4 regions of the Tardiphaga sp. OK246 genome follow, and region 3 is predicted to be linked to each of the others. Evidence: riboswitches for the same ligand, from Rfam matches in the RefSeq annotation. Region 3 holds a riboswitch; each other region holds the start of a gene.
What was found. Region 3 has a riboswitch for cobalamin ahead of CHC01_RS16270 (TonB-dependent receptor plug domain-containing protein). Riboswitches for the same ligand answer to the same signal wherever they lie in the genome.
Positions count from the first base shown of each region.

Region 1: linked by a shared signal. The riboswitch ahead of CHC01_RS01880 (ribonucleoside-diphosphate reductase subunit alpha) and the one ahead of CHC01_RS16270 (TonB-dependent receptor plug domain-containing protein) in region 3 are both predicted to bind cobalamin.
Region 2: linked by a shared signal. The riboswitch ahead of metE (5-methyltetrahydropteroyltriglutamate--homocysteine S-methyltransferase) and the one ahead of CHC01_RS16270 (TonB-dependent receptor plug domain-containing protein) in region 3 are both predicted to bind cobalamin.
Region 4: linked by a shared signal. The riboswitch ahead of CHC01_RS22495 (TonB-dependent receptor) and the one ahead of CHC01_RS16270 (TonB-dependent receptor plug domain-containing protein) in region 3 are both predicted to bind cobalamin.

Region 1 covers NZ_FZOX01000001.1:386,499-390,709, forward strand. Annotated here, with positions in the region: gene CHC01_RS01880 (ribonucleoside-diphosphate reductase subunit alpha) at 1-2,403, opposite strand, end outside; cobalamin riboswitch at 2,523-2,737, opposite strand; gene CHC01_RS01885 (hypothetical protein) at 2,926-3,111, shown strand; gene CHC01_RS01890 (GlxA family transcriptional regulator) at 3,118-4,077, opposite strand.
Region 2 covers NZ_FZOX01000002.1:975,586-979,796, reverse strand. Annotated here, with positions in the region: gene CHC01_RS12020 (protein-L-isoaspartate(D-aspartate) O-methyltransferase) at 1-175, shown strand, start outside; gene CHC01_RS12015 (M23 family metallopeptidase) at 283-1,686, shown strand; cobalamin riboswitch at 1,855-2,066, shown strand; gene metE (5-methyltetrahydropteroyltriglutamate--homocysteine S-methyltransferase) at 2,171-4,211, shown strand, end outside.
Region 3 covers NZ_FZOX01000003.1:695,599-699,809, reverse strand. Annotated here, with positions in the region: gene CHC01_RS16275 (FecCD family ABC transporter permease) at 1-491, opposite strand, end outside; gene CHC01_RS16270 (TonB-dependent receptor plug domain-containing protein) at 485-2,440, opposite strand; cobalamin riboswitch at 2,473-2,676, opposite strand; gene CHC01_RS16265 (alpha/beta fold hydrolase) at 2,723-3,511, opposite strand; gene CHC01_RS16260 (O-acetylhomoserine aminocarboxypropyltransferase) at 3,515-4,211, opposite strand, start outside.
Region 4 covers NZ_FZOX01000005.1:217,054-221,264, forward strand. Annotated here, with positions in the region: gene CHC01_RS22490 (PepSY-associated transmembrane domain-containing protein) at 1-297, opposite strand, end outside; gene CHC01_RS22495 (TonB-dependent receptor) at 300-2,567, opposite strand; cobalamin riboswitch at 2,675-2,866, opposite strand; gene CHC01_RS22500 (alkaline phosphatase D family protein) at 3,010-4,211, shown strand, end outside.

The DNA.
Region 1 (4,211 bases), on a different contig from region 3:
CGATTTGACATAGAGGTTCTGATAGGCCGGCTCGATCGACTGCGCGACGCCGCAGATATTGGAGATCGTCGCTGTCGGCGCGATCGCCATCACGTTGGAATTGCGCATGCCGGTGGACTTCACGCGGTCACGCAGGCCGTTCCAGTCGAGCGTGGTCGAGCGATCCATCTGCACACCACCGCGGGCCTCCGCAAGTATCTCGATGGAGTCGATCGGCAGGATGCCGCGGCTCCACAGCGATCCGTCGAAGGACGGATAGCGGCCGCGCTCGGCGGCAAGATCCACCGATGCCGAGATCGAATGGAAGGCAATCGCTTCCATGCTGGTGTCGGCAAACGCCACGGCCGCATCCGACGCCATCGCGATACCCTGCGCCTGCAGTGCATCCTGGAAGCCCATCAGACCCAGACCCACCGGACGATGCTTGAGGTTCGAGCGGCGCGCTTCCGGGATGGTGTAGAAATTGATGTCGATGACATTGTCGAGCATCCGCATCGCCGTGGTCACGGTACGCTTGAGCTGCGCGTGGTCGAGACCATCCTTGCCGATATGATTGAGCAGGTTGACCGAGCCGAGATTGCAGACCGCGACCTCATCATCGGACGTATTCAGCGTGATCTCCGTGCAGAGATTCGATGAATGGATCACGCCAGCATGCTGCTGCGGCGAGCGCAGATTGCAGGGATCCTTGAAGGTGATCCAGGGATGGCCGGTCTCGAACACCATGGTCAGCATGCGGCGCCACAAGTCAGTTGCGCGCACCTTCTTGAACACGCGGATCTCGCCGCGCGCAGCCTTCTCCTCATAGGCCGCATAGCGCTCGGCAAAGGGCTTGCCATAGAGGTCGTGCAGCTCCGGCGTTTCGTCGGGCGAGAACAGCGTCCATTCGCCATCGGCCTCGACGCGCTGCATGAACAGGTCTGGCACCCAGTTGGCGGTGTTCATATCGTGCGTGCGGCGGCGGTCGTCGCCGGTGTTCTTGCGGAGATCGAGGAATTCTTCGATGTCGATGTGCCAGGTCTCGAGATAGGCGCAGACCGCGCCCTTGCGCTTGCCGCCCTGATTGACGGCGATGGCCGTATCGTTGGCGACCTTCAGGAATGGCACCACGCCCTGGCTCTCGCCATTGGTACCCTTGATATGCGCGCCGAGACCGCGCACGCGCGTCCAGTCATTGCCGAGACCGCCGGAATATTTCGCCAGCAGTGCGTTGTCCTTCACCGACTTAAAGATGCCGTCGAGATCGTCGGCCACCGTCGTGAGGAAGCAGGACGACAGCTGCGGCCGCAGCGTGCCGGAATTGAACAGTGTCGGCGTCGAGGCCATGAAGTCGAACGACGACAGCAGGTTGTAGAATTCGATCGCGCGGGCTTCGCGGTCGATCTCGCGCAGCGCGAGGCCCATGGCAACGCGCATGAAGAAGGCCTGCGGCAGTTCGATGCGATTGCCCTGCACATGCAGGAAGTAGCGGTCATAGAGCGTTTGCAGGCCCAGGAACTGGAACTGGAGATCGCCTTCCGGCCTCAGCGCGGCAGCGATTCGCTTGAGATCGAAGCGCGCGAGTTCGGGATCGAGCAGCTCGGCCGCAATGCCGGTCTTGATATAGGCGCCGAAATATTCGGCGTAGCGCGTGGTCATGTCAGCCTGCGACGCGTGGGTCGGGCTGCCATGAACGAAGGACAGGACTTCCGTGCGCAGTTTATCGAGCAGCAGGCGGGCGCTGACAAAGGTGTAGTTCGGCTCCTGCTCCACCAGCGTGCGCGCGGCCATGATGCCAGCCAGTGCCAGTTCATCCAGCGTGATGCCGTCATAGAGATTGCGGCGGGTTTCCTCGAGCACCGGGGCGGCATCGACGCCATCAAGGCCGGCGCAGGCCTCGTTGACGATCAGCGCGAGACGCGCCGAATCGAGCGGGGCGCGCGTGCCGTTGGCGAGCGTGACGTGCAGCACCGGTGCGGTGGAAACCAGCGCGGGCTTGGCGGCCAGTTCCTCGGCGCGGGTGCGAGCGCGCTCCTCGCGGTACAGCACATAGGCGCGGGCCACCTTGTGGTGCTCGCTGCGCATCAGCGCCAGTTCGACCTGATCCTGGACGTCCTCGATATGGAAGGTCCGGCCTTCACCGACGCGGCGCGTCAATGCAGCCACGACTTCGCCGGTCAGTTGTTCCACCGCCTCATGGACGCGGCGCGACGCCGCTGCCGTGTGGCCCTCGACGGCCAGAAAGGCTTTGGTCATCGCGACGGAAATCTTGCTGCCGTCGAAGGACGACACCGTGCCGTTGCGCCGGATGATCTGCATCGAGGGTTCGCGCGCAGGCGCAGCGAGCGTTTCCGGCGACAGTTGAATCAGCGGCGCATGAGCCGCATCGCGTCCGTTGGACAAAACAGAAGATGAAGTAGGCATCGGCAAGACCCCGTGTGATGCATCAAGCAATGGGGGCTGGGGCCGAAAGGACGCTGCAAAATACACGGCGGAGATCCGCCGGCATTGCCTGCAAGCGACCGCTGGGACACCCCGCCCATGGACGTTCTGGTGTCGCGGCAGGTCTCCTGGCTCGCAGGTCAATGTCTGTTTCAGCCTTCCCGATGCTTGCGCATCAGTGACTTCAATCGAAACAGACTCACTGCTTACAGTTGCGGGGGCAGCGCCGGAATATGACGCAAAACAGCGTCTTTACCGGCTTCCCTCTTAGCCACCAAGTCTTGCGACAGGGCGGACCGTGACGTCTACATTTGGTGTGACCCGCGGCGAAGTGTCAAGCGGGCATTGAGCCGAACGCAACAAATTCGGTAGGGCTGTTGGTTCAGTGGACAACCGCTTGCGTGGCGGAAACCGCGGGATCGTTGGCGGTTTCTGCACGATGCGATTCGTTGTCCGAAAGGACCGTGAGGCGCAGAAGAGCCACATCAATCGATGGAGGATGCCATGCGGAACCTGGCAACGAGCACTGAGAGAACCGAGTTCAACGCTTTCGTGGAGCACGCAGGCGCGCTCACGGCGTTCGAGACGACGGAGCAGATCGCCCGGCGCCGACTCGACGAGATGCTGAACGAAGCGCTGATGGACAGCTTTCCTGCGAGCGATCCGGTTTCTTCACTGCAACTCGCCTGAGCAGAATCAGACCGCGCGAAAGCTGGCCCGATACTGGCTGGGCGTCAGACCCAGCCGTCGCACGAAGACCTGACGCATATGTTCGGCGGTGGTGAAACCGGATTCATAAGCCACCACCTTGAGCGGCAGATCGCTGCCTTCGAGACGGTTACGCGCCGTGTCGATCCGGGCGCCCTCGACAAAATCTGCCGGCGTCATCTTTGTTTCCTGCTTGAATGTCCGCGCAAAGGTGCGGGCGCTCATGCCCGCCACATCGGCCAGTTCATCCACGCTGTGCGCGTCACGCAGATGGGCCATCACATGAGCATGGACTCGCGCAATCGGTGAATCCGGCTCGGCCGGCGGTACCAGATAGGGACTGAATTGCGACTGGCCACCCTGGCGCTGCGCCACCACAACCAGACGCTTGGCTACGGCCAGCGCAACATCCGCGCCATGATCTTCCTGGACCAGTGCGAGACCGAGATCGATCCCTGCGGTGACGCCGGCCGACGTCACCAGCGCGCCATCGCGGCTATAGATGCGATCGAACTCCACATGCGCTTTGGGGAAACGCAACGCCAATAGCGGCGCATTCTGCCAGTGCGTCGTCACCGTCTTGTCGTCGAGCAAGCCTGCATGGCCGAGCGCGAATGCCCCGGTGCACACCGAACCATAACGCCCCGCCTGGAGCGCCGCATTGGCAAGCCACTCTGTGAGCTGCGGATCCGCCTCCGCCGTCGGCAGCCCTGGCCCGCCGGCCACCAGCACCAGATCCCAGGGCTTGTTCGCATCACTGAACGCCAGATCGGCGGATATCCGCAAACCGTTCGATGCACGCAGCGGCGCGCAGTCTGCAGCGACAAGTGTAATGTCGTAGCCGTCGCCCGGTGCAACGAAGCCATTGGCCTCCATGAACACATCAAGCGGACCGGCTACGTCCAGCGACTGGACGCCCGGAAAGATCGCAAGAGCAACGGTCTTCATGGTGATGCTTCATTCCGACGGCGAGGACAGGCCCAAGTCATTCTGAATAGATAGTCGTCTTGCGGCGGGAAATCACGGGCGAATGGCAGCTTTGCAGGGCGCGGCGCGATTGCGAGGACACCGCCCGCCGGCGA
Region 2 (4,211 bases), on a different contig from region 3:
GGTGGCGCTGACCGATCGGCTTGAGGAGGGGGGTATTCTGCTTGCGCCGGTTGGTCCTCATAATGGTGTCCAGACCCTGGTCCGGATCCGCAAAACCGGGGATGGATTGGAGCGAAAGGAGCTCGTGGATGTACGTTTCGTGCCTGCACTTCCGGGCATCGCGCGCGAACTCTGAAAAAAGTTCGTGAACGGCTGTCACGTGTTGGTCGCAAGGTTAAAGGCTTGGTAACGGAGACGGTGTTTACTCAATTCAGTTGTTTGTTGCGTATGAGTGAGTAACCAATGTCCAGCGTTGTCGAGTTGCTTTACTCGCGCCGCGCTCCGCAGGTCGCGGTGCTGGCGCTGATGTCTATCGGTTTTGCCGGCTGCAGCGCCGACATGCAGACACGGCTATCTCAGAATCCAAATTTTGACTCAGGTCAGTCCCGTGGCTTTGGCTGGCAAGGCGAAACCACCGGCTCGGTACCGCAGCGCGCACCGCGCGCGCCGGTCGAGCGCCAGGAACTGCCACAATATCAGCGCCCGGCCTATAATCCGCAGCCGCAGTATCAATCCCAGGCTTTGCCGCCGCCGATCTCGGCGCCGCAGTCCTATCCGACAGCTCGTCCGGTTGCGTCGGCTGCTCCCGTCAGCGGGGGCGGCAACGGTATGTATACGCCGCCGCCCGCACGCGCGCCGATCGAAACCACCGGCTCCACGGCGCCGCGCTCGGTTGCAGCGACCAACGGCCTTGCCCGTGATGGCGGCACCTCGATCATCGTCGGCACCAGCGATACGCTCGATGGTCTGGCGAAGCGCTACAACGTCTCGTCGGCTGCGATCCTGCAGGCCAATGGCTACAAGGGGCCGCGCGCGCTGTCGCCCGGCCAGTCGCTGATCATTCCGCGCCAGGGCGCCGCGGCAACTCCGGCCGTTGCCGCTGCTCCGAGCAAACCTGCCGTCGGCGCGTCGACCACGCATTTCGTCAATCGCGGCGATACACTGATGAGCATCTCGCGCCGGAACAACGTGCCGGTGGCCGAACTCGCGCGCGCCAATGGTCTGGCGCCGACTGCCCAGTTGAAGCTCGGCTCCAAGATCACGGTACCCGGCGCGCGTACGGCCAATGCAGCTCCTGCAGCCGCGCCGCTCGCTGCGCCCGTCGCAGCCGTGACGGCTGCTCCGGCTGGCGCGGTCACGTCCGCTGCCGTGGCCCGTGTTGCTTCTGCCGAACCCGCACAGAAGGCCCGTCTGGCAAGTGCCACGACGACGCCTGAGGAAATCGCGCCGGAATCGCCGACTAAAGCCGCTGACGCAACCGGCGCTTTGCCGACGTTCCGTTGGCCGGTGCGCGGCCGCGTGGTCACAGGCTACGGCGCCAAGACCAATGGCAAGTCCAACGACGGCATCAACGTCGCCGTGCCGGAAGGCACGCCGATCAAGGCTGCCGAAGATGGCGTCGTTGCCTATTCTGGCAACGAGCTGAAGGGCTACGGCAATCTGGTCCTCGTTCGTCACTCCAACGGCTACGTCACCGCATATGCCCATGCGAGTGAGCTGATGGTGAAGCGTGGCGAGACCATCAAGCGCGGTCAGGTGATCGGCAAGTCCGGCCAGTCCGGTGAGGTTACTTCGCCGCAGCTTCACTTCGAAATCCGCAAGGGCTCGTCGCCGGTCGATCCGCTGCAGTTCCTCAACGGGGCGTAAGCGCAATCCACGAAGTGTAGTTCGCATTTAAGCAAGCCCGGCCTCGTGCCGGGCTTGCTGCGTTTGATCTCGGGGCTGCGGCCCACTCCAGCTCCGAAATCTTCAACGCGCTGCTGCGAGTGGGCAGCTTGCGCACGCAAGCTCGGTTGACTGCCGCGCGATGTTGCCCATATGTGAACATGTCGTGGTTCTTCGGGAAGGTTTGCCCGAAGCTAAGAGGGAAGCCGGTGAGGCGTTAAGCCAAGGCCGGAGCTGCCCCCGCAACTGTAAGCGGTGAGCCGCTGTCCATTAAAGTCACTGAGACCTGCAAAGGTTTTGGGAAGGCCGGACAGCAGCATTGACCCGCGAGCCAGGAGACCTGCCTCGACAACATAAACGTCCTCGGGCGGGGTGTCCCGGTGGTGCGGTTGCGATTCCGCGACTGCCGTCGTGGAATCCAGACGTGTCACTTTGGCCTTTTGCCCCCAATCATTGGGGTTAAGCCATGTCTACTGTGTCAAAGTCTACTTCTTCAAAATCAGCTACTTCACTTCCTGTTGCTGCATTGGGCACGCCACGGATCGGTCCGCGGCGTGAGCTCAAGATGGCGCTGGAAAGCTATTGGTCCGGTGCAATCGACGAGAATGCGCTGATCGATGTCGGCGTCGGGCTGCGTGCCGCAAATTGGGCGCGTCAGAAGTCGCTCGGGATCACGGTCATGCCGTCGAACGACTTCTCATTCTACGATCAGGTACTCGATACCAGCGTCATGGTAGGCGCCATTCCCAAAGTCTATGGCTGGAAGGGAGGAGACGTTTCCTTCGCGACCTATTTTGCCATGGCACGTGGATCACAAGGCGCCGCGCATGACGAGGCCTGTACACACGGCTCTCATGCGCGTGACACGTCGCAAGGCGCACCAGCACAGGAGATGACCAAGTGGTTTGATACCAACTACCACTTCATGGTGCCTGAACTGGCGCAGGATCAGACCTTCAGTCTCGCATCGCGCAAGCCGATCAAGGAGTACGAGGAGGCGAGATCGCTGGGTTATCAGACACGACCCGTGCTAGTCGGGCCTGTGACCTATCTGAAACTGGCCAAGAGCGCGGATGCGTCATTCGATCCGGTGACACTGCTCGACAGATTGCTGCCTGTTTACGTCGAGGTGCTCGGGGAACTAGCCGATAGCGGCGCCGAGTGGGTGCAACTGGATGAGCCATGTCTGGTGCTCGATCTCGACGCGCCGGCCCGGCAGGCGCTGCAAAAGACATATGCGGCTTTTGCCGAAGCGGTTCCGCAACTCAGGATCATGCTGAACACGTATTTTGGTGAGCTGGGCGACAACCTCGATTTGGCCCTGTCGCTTCCCGTCGCCGGGCTTCATCTCGATCTGGTCCGCGCGCAGGACCAGTTCGATGAAGTCGCTGCGAAGGCGCGGAAGGACATGATCCTCTCGCTGGGCGTGATCGATGGCCGCAATATCTGGCGATCCGATCTGTCCAGTCTGCTCGATAGTCTGGAACCCATGGTCGATCTCTTGGGGAGGGATCGCGTTGAGCTCGCGCCGTCGTGTTCGCTGCTACATGTGCCGATCGATCTCAGCCTTGAGACTGATCTCGATCCGGACGTCAAAAGCTGGCTGGCTTTTTCGATCCAGAAGATGGAAGAGCTGGCCGCACTTGGAGCAGCGCTGGCTGGCAGCCGCGCTGATGTCGCTGCAACGCTTGCCGCGTCGGATGCCGCGGCGGCTGCGCGACTGGCGTCGTCGAAGATCCACGATCTTGCGGTCGCCAAACGCGTCGCCTCTGTTGACGCGACCATGCGTCGTCGGGGCAGTGACTTTGCCACGCGCGCTGCCGAACAGCACCGACGCTTCAAACTGCCGGCATTTCCGACAACGACCATCGGCTCGTTTCCGCAGACCGCGGAAGTGAGAAACGCTCGCGGGGCCCATGTCAGGGGCACGCTCAGCGATGCTGCCTACAAGACGTTCCTGCAGAACCAGACGGCGAGGGCGGTGCGCTGGCAGGAGAATATCGGCCTCGACGTGCTGGTGCATGGCGAGTTCGAGCGCAACGACATGGTGCAGTATTTTGGTGAGCAACTTTCCGGCTTCGCCTTCACCAAGCATGGCTGGGTGCAATCCTATGGCTCCCGCTGCGTGCGGCCACCTGTGCTGTTCGGCGACGTGTCCCGGCCGCATCCGATGACCGTCGAATGGTGGCAGTACTCACAGTCGCTCACCGAACGTCCGATGAAGGCCATGCTGACAGGGCCTGTCACGATCCTGAACTGGTCGTTCGTGCGTGACGACATTCCCCGCGAAGTCGCGTGTCGCCAGATCGCGCTCGCGATACGCGATGAGGTGGCCGATCTGGAAAAGGCTGGCGCCGGTATGATCCAGATCGACGAAGCGGCACTCCGCGAAGGGCTTCCGCTGCGCAAATCGGAATGGAAGTCCTATCTCGATTGGGCCGTGGAGAGCTTCCGCATCTGTTCGTCAGGCGTGCGGGATGACACGCAGATCCATACGCATATGTGCT
Region 3 (4,211 bases):
GCACCTGCGAGACTTGAGATCGCAAGCCCGGCGAGGATCAGCAGCAACAGGCCCGCATTGCGACCGGCGATACCGAGCAGCACGAACACCGACAGGAACGCCATCGTGATGCCGGCAACAGGCAGCGCCCATGAGCGCACATCGGCCCAGCCGAGCGAAATCATCAGCACCGCGCCGAAGGCCGCCGATTGCGGTGCGCCGAACAGTGATGGCGAGGCAAGGGGATTGCGCAGCAGGCCCTGCAGCGCGGCGCCGGACAGACCGAGGATCGCGCCGATGGCCAGCGCAAGGATCGCGCGGGGCAGGCGGATTTCACGCACGATGATCTGATGCACGTCGCTGCCGCCGCCGAACAGTGCATCGAGCACCGTCAGCGGCGAGAGTTTGACAGGTCCCGTGCCGAGCGAGCCCAGCGCCAGCAGCGTCACAAGGCCGACGAGCGCGATTGTCGCGATCGTTCGGCGTTGTGCTGCTGGCGCTGCGGTTACCATGTGGCGTTGAAGCCTGCGTAAGCCGCAGGCCCCGTGGTGCCGAAGTTCAGCACTTCCTGATAATGCTCATTCAGGATGTTCTCGCCGCGGGCGAAGATCTTCCAGTTCGCATCGATCTTGTACTCGGTATAGAGGTCGACGCGGGTATAGGCATCCACCTGACCGACCTGATTGGCACTGCTGAAGCGCTTCGACACCGTGGTGACACGCGGCTCGATCATCCACTTGTCGGTCGGGGTGATCGTGAGTGCGAAGCGGGCGAAGTTCTTGGGACGACGTGCCAGCACGGTGTCGGTGCCGAGATCCTGCGCGTGCAGGTAGGTGTAGGCCACGTTGAATTTCACCCAGCCCGGAATCACATCGACATTGCCGCCGACTTCGAGACCACTGGTTTCGGCGCGCGCGACGTTGACGTAATAGCCGAGTGGACGGGACGCATCGGAGACAAAGTTGATCAGATTGCTGTAATCGGTGGAAAAGCCTGTGACCGACAGCACGACGCGGCCGTTGAAGAGGCTCTGGTCGATACCGGCGTCATAGCCGAAATTGGTTTCCGGCGTGAGGTTTCTGCTGCCGTAGGTCGTGTCGTAAAGCTGAAACAGCGTCGGCGCTTTTGCGCCGGTGCCTGCGCTGGCACGGAACTTGGTGCCGGTTTCTGTAATGTTGTAGGCAGCCGTAGCGCGCCATGTCTCGAAACGGGCAACGTCGACGACGTCATCGACCCGGCCGCCGAGCGTGACGTTGAGCCGTTCACCGATCGGCACAGACCACAAAGCGAAGATCGAGTTGGTGTCCTGCTGTTTTGACAGCAAAGGTGTCTGAGGACCCGCAATAGGCGAGATGTTTGTGCTGTAGGTCTGCGCGGTCTCGCTCTGCGTCTTGGCGCCATAGACGAGTGAGCCGAATGCGCCGAGCTTCAAGGTTGCCTGATATTCGGCGCCAAGGCTGTTGCCGACATAGTCCGAGATCTTTGTTGTCGTATTCGCCGGCAGCATGTTGGTCTTGTAGCTGACGTCGGTGAACGAGCGCTCGGTATGCGTATTCGATACCGTAACATTATGGGTCAAAATGCCGCCGAAGGAATCGATGCCGACGCGGCCATAGACGGTCTGCAGCAGACGCGTCGCCGCCGATGGCGTATCCGGGAGCGTTCCGGTTGCCGCGTCATAGGCCGAGCGCGTGAACGAATGGACGATGCCGGACTCCAGCCGGATGCCTTCGCCGGCATCGTAGCCGATGCGCGCAGAGCCGCCGACGCGATCGAAGCTGTCGTTTTCGAGATTCGGAAAACGTGCTTCGAGGGCAGGGATGCGATAGCCGTAACGCGAGAAGCCGTTGCTGTGCTGGCCGCCGCCGGTGAAGGCATAGGACCACGGACCGTTGGAGCCGGTCAGCGATCCCTGCGTCATGACAGTGCCATAGCTGCCGGCTTCGGTGCGCACATTGACTTGCGCAGGGCCGGAGCCTTTTTTGGTGATGATGTTGACCACGCCGCTCATGGCGTCGGAGCCATAAAGCGCGCTCTGCGGCCCCTTCAGGACTTCGATGCGCTCGATGGCCGAGGGCGTGAACATGGCGAATTCGAAATCGCCTGATGCAGCCGTGGGATCATTGACGCGGATGCCGTCGATCATCACCAGCGTCTGGCCGGTGTTGCCGCCGCGCAGGCGCACATTCGCGGTGCCGCCGGGACCGCCGTTTTCACTGATGTCGAGACCGGGCACGGTGCGCAGCGCATCGACCAGCGAGCCGGGATTGCTGGTCGCAATGGTTTCGCCCGAAACGACGCTGATCGAACTGCCAGTGCGATTGAGCTGTTCGGGTGCTCTGTCCGCCGTCACCACGATTTCGGAGAGTTGCTCGGCACTGGACTGCGCATGGGCAGCACTGTGAGAGCAGGACAGAACAACAACGGCCGCAGTGCCTGCGGCCAAATTCCGGATAGTCATTTAACCCCTTCCGTCGACCCACCGTCGAACGAGTGTGAAACTCGTTACCGGCCGGTCTCCTGGCTCGCGGTGGTCTCCCGGTCCGCCTTCCCGAATCTGCGATGCAAATTCAGTGGCTTTGTGGACCCGGAATGGCCGCTTACAGTTGCGGGGGCAGCCGCGGCATAGGGGATATTTCCCCGCACCGCATTCCCGTTTCACCTCCTCGCGGAGGCACCGATAACACCAGACAGGAAGCACAGCGCGCCGCGCGGTGCAACAGCCATCACCGCGTTGTGGACTCTATTGCTCGTGCTGTAGCGCGGCGAGCACGTCGTCGGGGCGCTCGACCATCATCATGTGGCCAGTGCCGGGCAGAATCACCGTGCGGGCGTTTTTCAATGCGGCGGCCAGGGTCTTGCCGGCCTTGGCGGGAGTCATCATGTCCCGCTCGCCGAGGATGAGCGTGACCGGGATATCAAGCTGGCCTGCAGCAGTCAGCGCATTCTGGTATGTATTGCAGGCGTTGAGATCGGCGAACAACACGCCCGGCTTTGTGGCTTCGAGCACGCGCTGCGCACCGCTATGCATCCACAACCCCGGCGCGAGGCTGCCGCCGAGTTCGGCGCGAAAGCCGAGCCCCCAGATCGACACCATGTCGATGGCGGAATGCTGATTGGCTTCGGCGTCCTTGAGCAGATCCGGGCCGACGGTCATCGTCCCCGCCGTGCCCATCAGATCGAGGCGCGTGACTTTACCGGGATGCCGCGCTGCAGCCTCCAGCGCGATCAGCGAGCCCATGGAATGGCCGATCAGTCGCGCAGTCTTTGCGCCTGCAGCCTCGATCAATGCTGCTGTCCAGTCTGCGAGATCGGCGATGGTCGTGAGCGCTTCACCCTTTGAGCGACCATGGCCGGGCAGATCCGGCGCCAGCACGGCGAAGCCATGATGCGCGAACCAGCGCGTATGCAGCGCCCATGTCGAGTGATCGAAGCCGGCGCCGTGGATCATCACGACCACCGGCAGGGAAGGATCGAACGTGCGGCCGCCATTCGCGATATAGGTCTCGTGACCGTTGACGGTGAGTTGCATCGCTCAGCCCTTCTGCGAGATGCGCAGCGCCTGCGCGAGGTCATCGATGATGTCATCGGCGGCTTCGATGCCGACCGACAGCCGGATCAGCTCCTCGCCGATGCCGGCGGCCTTGAGCTGCTCGGCGTCCATTTGCTGATGCGTGGTGCTTCCGGGATGAATGACCAGTGTCTTGGCGTCACCGACATTGGCAAGATGGCTGGTCAGCTTCAGTGCCTCGATGAATTTGCGACCGGCATTGCGGCCGCCCTTGATGCCGAAGGAGACGATGGAGCCGGCGCCGCGCGGCAGCAGGCGTTTCGCGAGTTCGTAATCCGGATGGTTCTCCAGCGACGGATGCAGCACCCAGTCGACCGCCTTGTTGGCCGTGAGCGCCGCCAGCACCGCATGCGTATTGGCCATATGGCGCTCCATGCGAATGCCCAGCGTCTCGACGCCCTGCAGCAGCTGGAATGCATTGGTCGGCGAAAGACACGCGCCGAAATCGCGCAGGCCTTCGGTGCGGGCGCGCATGATGAAGGCGGCAGTGCCGAACTGCTCGTCGAAGACGATGCCGTGATAGCCGGCATAGGGTTCGGTCAGTTGCGGGAACTTGCCAGAGGCGTGCCAGTCGAAACGGCCGCCGTCGACGATGACGCCGCCGATGGCGATGCCGTGGCCGCCGATCCATTTGGTGGCGGAGTTCATCACGATGTCGGCG
Region 4 (4,211 bases), on a different contig from region 3:
CCAGCCAGTCAACCGATACACCGGCTCGTCGGCAACCATGTTCAATCGCAATTCGCGCGGATAGCGCGTGGCACCGGCAGCCTTCATCGCCTCGTCGGGAGAGAGCGCCACTTTCTCCCAGACGATGTCGGGCAATGCTGCCAGCCGCTCCTTGTCGGAGAGGCCGGGAAACGCGACATACATCATCACCACGCCGGAGATGAACCACATCGCGAAGAAGAGACATGTGACGATGCCGACCCAGCGGTGGCCGATATACAGCCACCGCCGGAGAGTGCGTGTCAGCTTGCGTGACAAGCTCAGAACTTCACGTTGACGGCGAGTTGAGCGGTGCGTGGCATGCCGAGCATCCACTGATTGTCGCTGTAGCTCGACGTCGCGTAGATCTTGTCGAACAGGTTGTAAACGCGCAGCGACACCGTGGTGTTGACGTCCGGCTTCCATTGCAGGCCGGCATTCACAACTGTGTAGCTCGGCATTTCCAGCGTATTCGCGTTGTCTGCATAGGTCTTGCCGACAATCTGCACGCCGGCATTGGCCGACCAGTTTGGCGCAAAGCCCCATGTTGCCCAGATATTGGAGACGTTCTGCGGGACATTGATCGGGACGTTGCCGGCAAAATTCACGCCGCTGGCCTGCAGGAAGTCGTCATACTTTGCGCGCAGGAGCGCGGTGTTGGCATCGATGCGCCAGCCGTATTCGAGCACGAGACCGATCGAGGCCTCGACACCGCGCGACGACTGCTGGCCGACCTGCTGAACCGCTCCGCCGCTACCGGGAACGACGGCCAGCAGATTGTTCTTCACGATCTCATAGGCAGCGAGCGTCCACTCGCCGCGGCCGCCCCAGAACGACTGCTTGACGCCGATCTCGGCCTGTTTGCCGGTCGCGAGGTCAAACTTCGCATTGGCGTTACTCGCCGAGATCAAGCCGCCGATGGTATCGACCGCCGTCGAATACTGGCCATAGAAAGCAAGGTTCTGAATCGGCGTATAGACGACGCCGGCGCGCCACGAGGTCGCCGAATAGTCCCGGGTGTAGCTGTTGGCGGGGGTGCGATAGTCGGTTCGTTCGACGGTCGGTTGGTCCTGGCGGACGCCGGCGATCAGCGACAATTGTTCGGTGACGGCCAGTCGGTTCTCGGCGAAGAATGCGTACTGATTGGCGACGCTCTTGAAGCCGGGAATCGTCGGGTCCGGGCTGCTGAACAGGCCGGGATCGAAATTATACGGATTGACCGATGAGGACCCGCTAAACGGCGAATTGTTGGTATGCTTGAAGTCGATGCGGTTAACGTCGAAGCCCGCCACGAAGGTGTTGACCATGCCGAACAGATGGCCCTCGAAGGTGGCGTCCATGCGGTCGCCGATCTGCTGCTGCTGGTGGAAGATCTCGAGATAATCGCCGCGATCGATCAGGCCGGTGCCGGAATTGAAGCCGTAGATCTCGACCTCCTTCCAGTGGCGCTTCGCATACATGTAATAGAGCGTGTTGCGCAGGGTGATGCCGTCGGCCACCTGCCACTCGGTCTTCACCTGGCTCCAACTGTCCTGATAGCGGATGTTGCTGTCGCTGACATTGTAGTTCTTGAAGCGGATCGCCTCATTGAGCTGGCCGTTAATCAGCGGCGTGCCGAAATATTTTGATGGATGGCGGTCGCCATAGTCGGTGGAGAGCGTCCAGGTGATGTCCTCGGTCTGCTTGATCTGCACGGCGGCGTGCAGCGCGATGTTCGAGGTGTTGTCGCGATCGACCCAACCATCGGACGCGTTGCCGGTGACGGCGATACGATAGGCGACGTCCTTGCTGACCGGGCCGCCGCTATCGAGAGCGATGCGGCGCGTCATGTTGCTGTCCAGAGAGATTTCGGCCTGGTTGCGTGGCACCCAGAGCGGCAGTTTCGAAATCACGTTGATAGCGCCGCCGATGGCGCCTTCGCCATACATGACGGAGGCGGGGCCGCGCAGCACTTCGATCTTCTCGGCGGTCCAGGTGTCGAAGGGGAAGTTCACCGTGCCGGAGCCGACATAGAGGCGTGTGCCGTCATAGAGCGACGTGACAGAGCCGCTGCCGGCGAAGCCGCGGGTGCTGAAAGCGATGCCGCCATTGCCGGGTTCACCGATGGCCGTAAAGCCGGTGGCATTCTGCGTGACGGCATCGACCACGTTCTGCTGGCCGCGCTCGGCCATGGTTTCCGCCGAGATCACCTCGACGCTGGCCGGCGTCTGCAGGCGCGTCAGGCCGAGGCGGCTGCCGGTCGACGTTGTGCCGGTGAGGTTGAGCGTCGGCGCTGCGAAGACGGGGCCTGTCGGCGTGGCAACCGGCGCGCCGGTATTGGCGGCGACATTGCGCTGCTGCCGCAAGCGCGCGGCGCGCGTGGCCTTGCCTGATGTGGCGCGGCGCGCGCGCGTTGGCGTCACCGTCGGCTGCACCACCACGGGGTCGAGTACGTGGTGCGATTGCGCAGGTCGCAGCGAGCCCTCGGCGGGCACAAGGAAGCAGGACAGTGCGACAGAGGAAAGAAGAGCTTTGCATTGCTTCAATGCGACGGGAGAAACGGAGGTCATCTACAGGACTCGCGGTTACGTGGCACGTCACCGCAAACCAAGTCTCGCCGCCGCTTTTCAAAGAGGCAGTGTGACTTCCACCAGGACACCCCGCCCAATGTGCTCGCGTGTGACCACGACTGGCGGCAGGTCTCCTGGCTCGCGGGTCACTGCCTGTCGCCGCCTTCCCAGGTGAACACCCAGTGGCTCTTGGCGCAGGCTCGCCGCTTACAGTTGCGGGGGCAGCCGCGGAATCGGGGGATCCCCCTCACCGCATTCCCTTTTGATCCCCGAAGGGAACCGTCACGTTCACGTTAAGGTGAAATTTCCAAATGTGTCAATCAAGTTGCTAGTCACTCGCAACGTGCGCTGACAGGTGTTGATATTGCGCATCACCTGTCATCGCAGCGTCAAGCGATCTGCCTAGAGCCACTGGTGCCAGAGCCAGGATCAGGAGTTCGCCATGGCGCTACATATTTCCCGTCGTCGCTTCCTCGCGCACTCAGCCGCAGCAGGCGCAAGCTTCCTGGCGATGCCTTACCTCAGCCGTGCGGCGGATCGTCCGCTCGTGTCGCATGGCGTGCAGTCCGGCGATGTCGGGACGAGCAGCGGCATGATCTGGTCGCGCGCGGATCGGCCGGCGCAGATGATGGTGGAGGTCGCCACTACCGAATCCTTCAGCAATGCGCGCATGTTGCCGGTTATCACGGCGCTGCCCGAGAGCGATTTCACGGCGAAGTTGCTGCTCGATAATCTGCCAGCCGGGCAGGACATCTTCTACCGCGTCAAATTCCGTGATTTGTCGCATACCGCAATCGTCGGCGAGCCGGTGATCGGCCGCTTCCGCACCGCGCCAGCGGATCGCCGCGATGTGTCCTTTGTCTGGGGCGGCGATGTCGCAGGGCAGGGCTGGGGCATCAACGCCGATGACGGCGGAATGGTCACCTTCGCCACCATGCGCAAGCACAATCCGGATTTCCTGATCCATTCCGGCGATACCATCTACGCCGACGGCCCGATCCTGCCTGAAACGAAACTGCCGGACGGCACGATCTGGAAAAACACCATCACGGTGCCGGAAAAGGCGAAGGTCGCCGAGACGCTCGATGAATTCCGCGCCGCGCACAAATACAATCTACTCGACGACAATGTCCGCGCATTCAATGCGCAGGTGCCGATCTTCGGCCAGTGGGACGATCACGAGGTCACCAACAACTGGTCGCTCTCGAAACAGTTACCGGCATCCTACAAGGAGCGCGACATCACGCTGCTGGCTGCGCGCGGCGCCCGTGCCTATCACGAGATGTATCCGATCTCGGTCAATCCGGCCGAACCGGGCCGCGTCTATCGCACGCTCAATTACGGCCCGCATCTCGACGTCTTCATGCTGGACGAGCGCAGCTATCGCGGGCCCAACGGCCCGAACCTGCAGGACACCTATGGTCCCCATGCGTATTTCATCGGTCCGGAGCAGATGGCCTGGCTGAAGCGCGCATTGATGGCCTCGAAGGCGACCTGGAAGGTCATCGCCTCGGATATGCCGATCGGCCTCGTCGTCTATGACAACGCCGCCGACAAAACCGGGTCTGAGGCCATCGCACAGGGCGACGGACCAGTGCGGGGCCGCGAGCTGGAAATCGCCGATATCCTGCGCTTCATCAAATC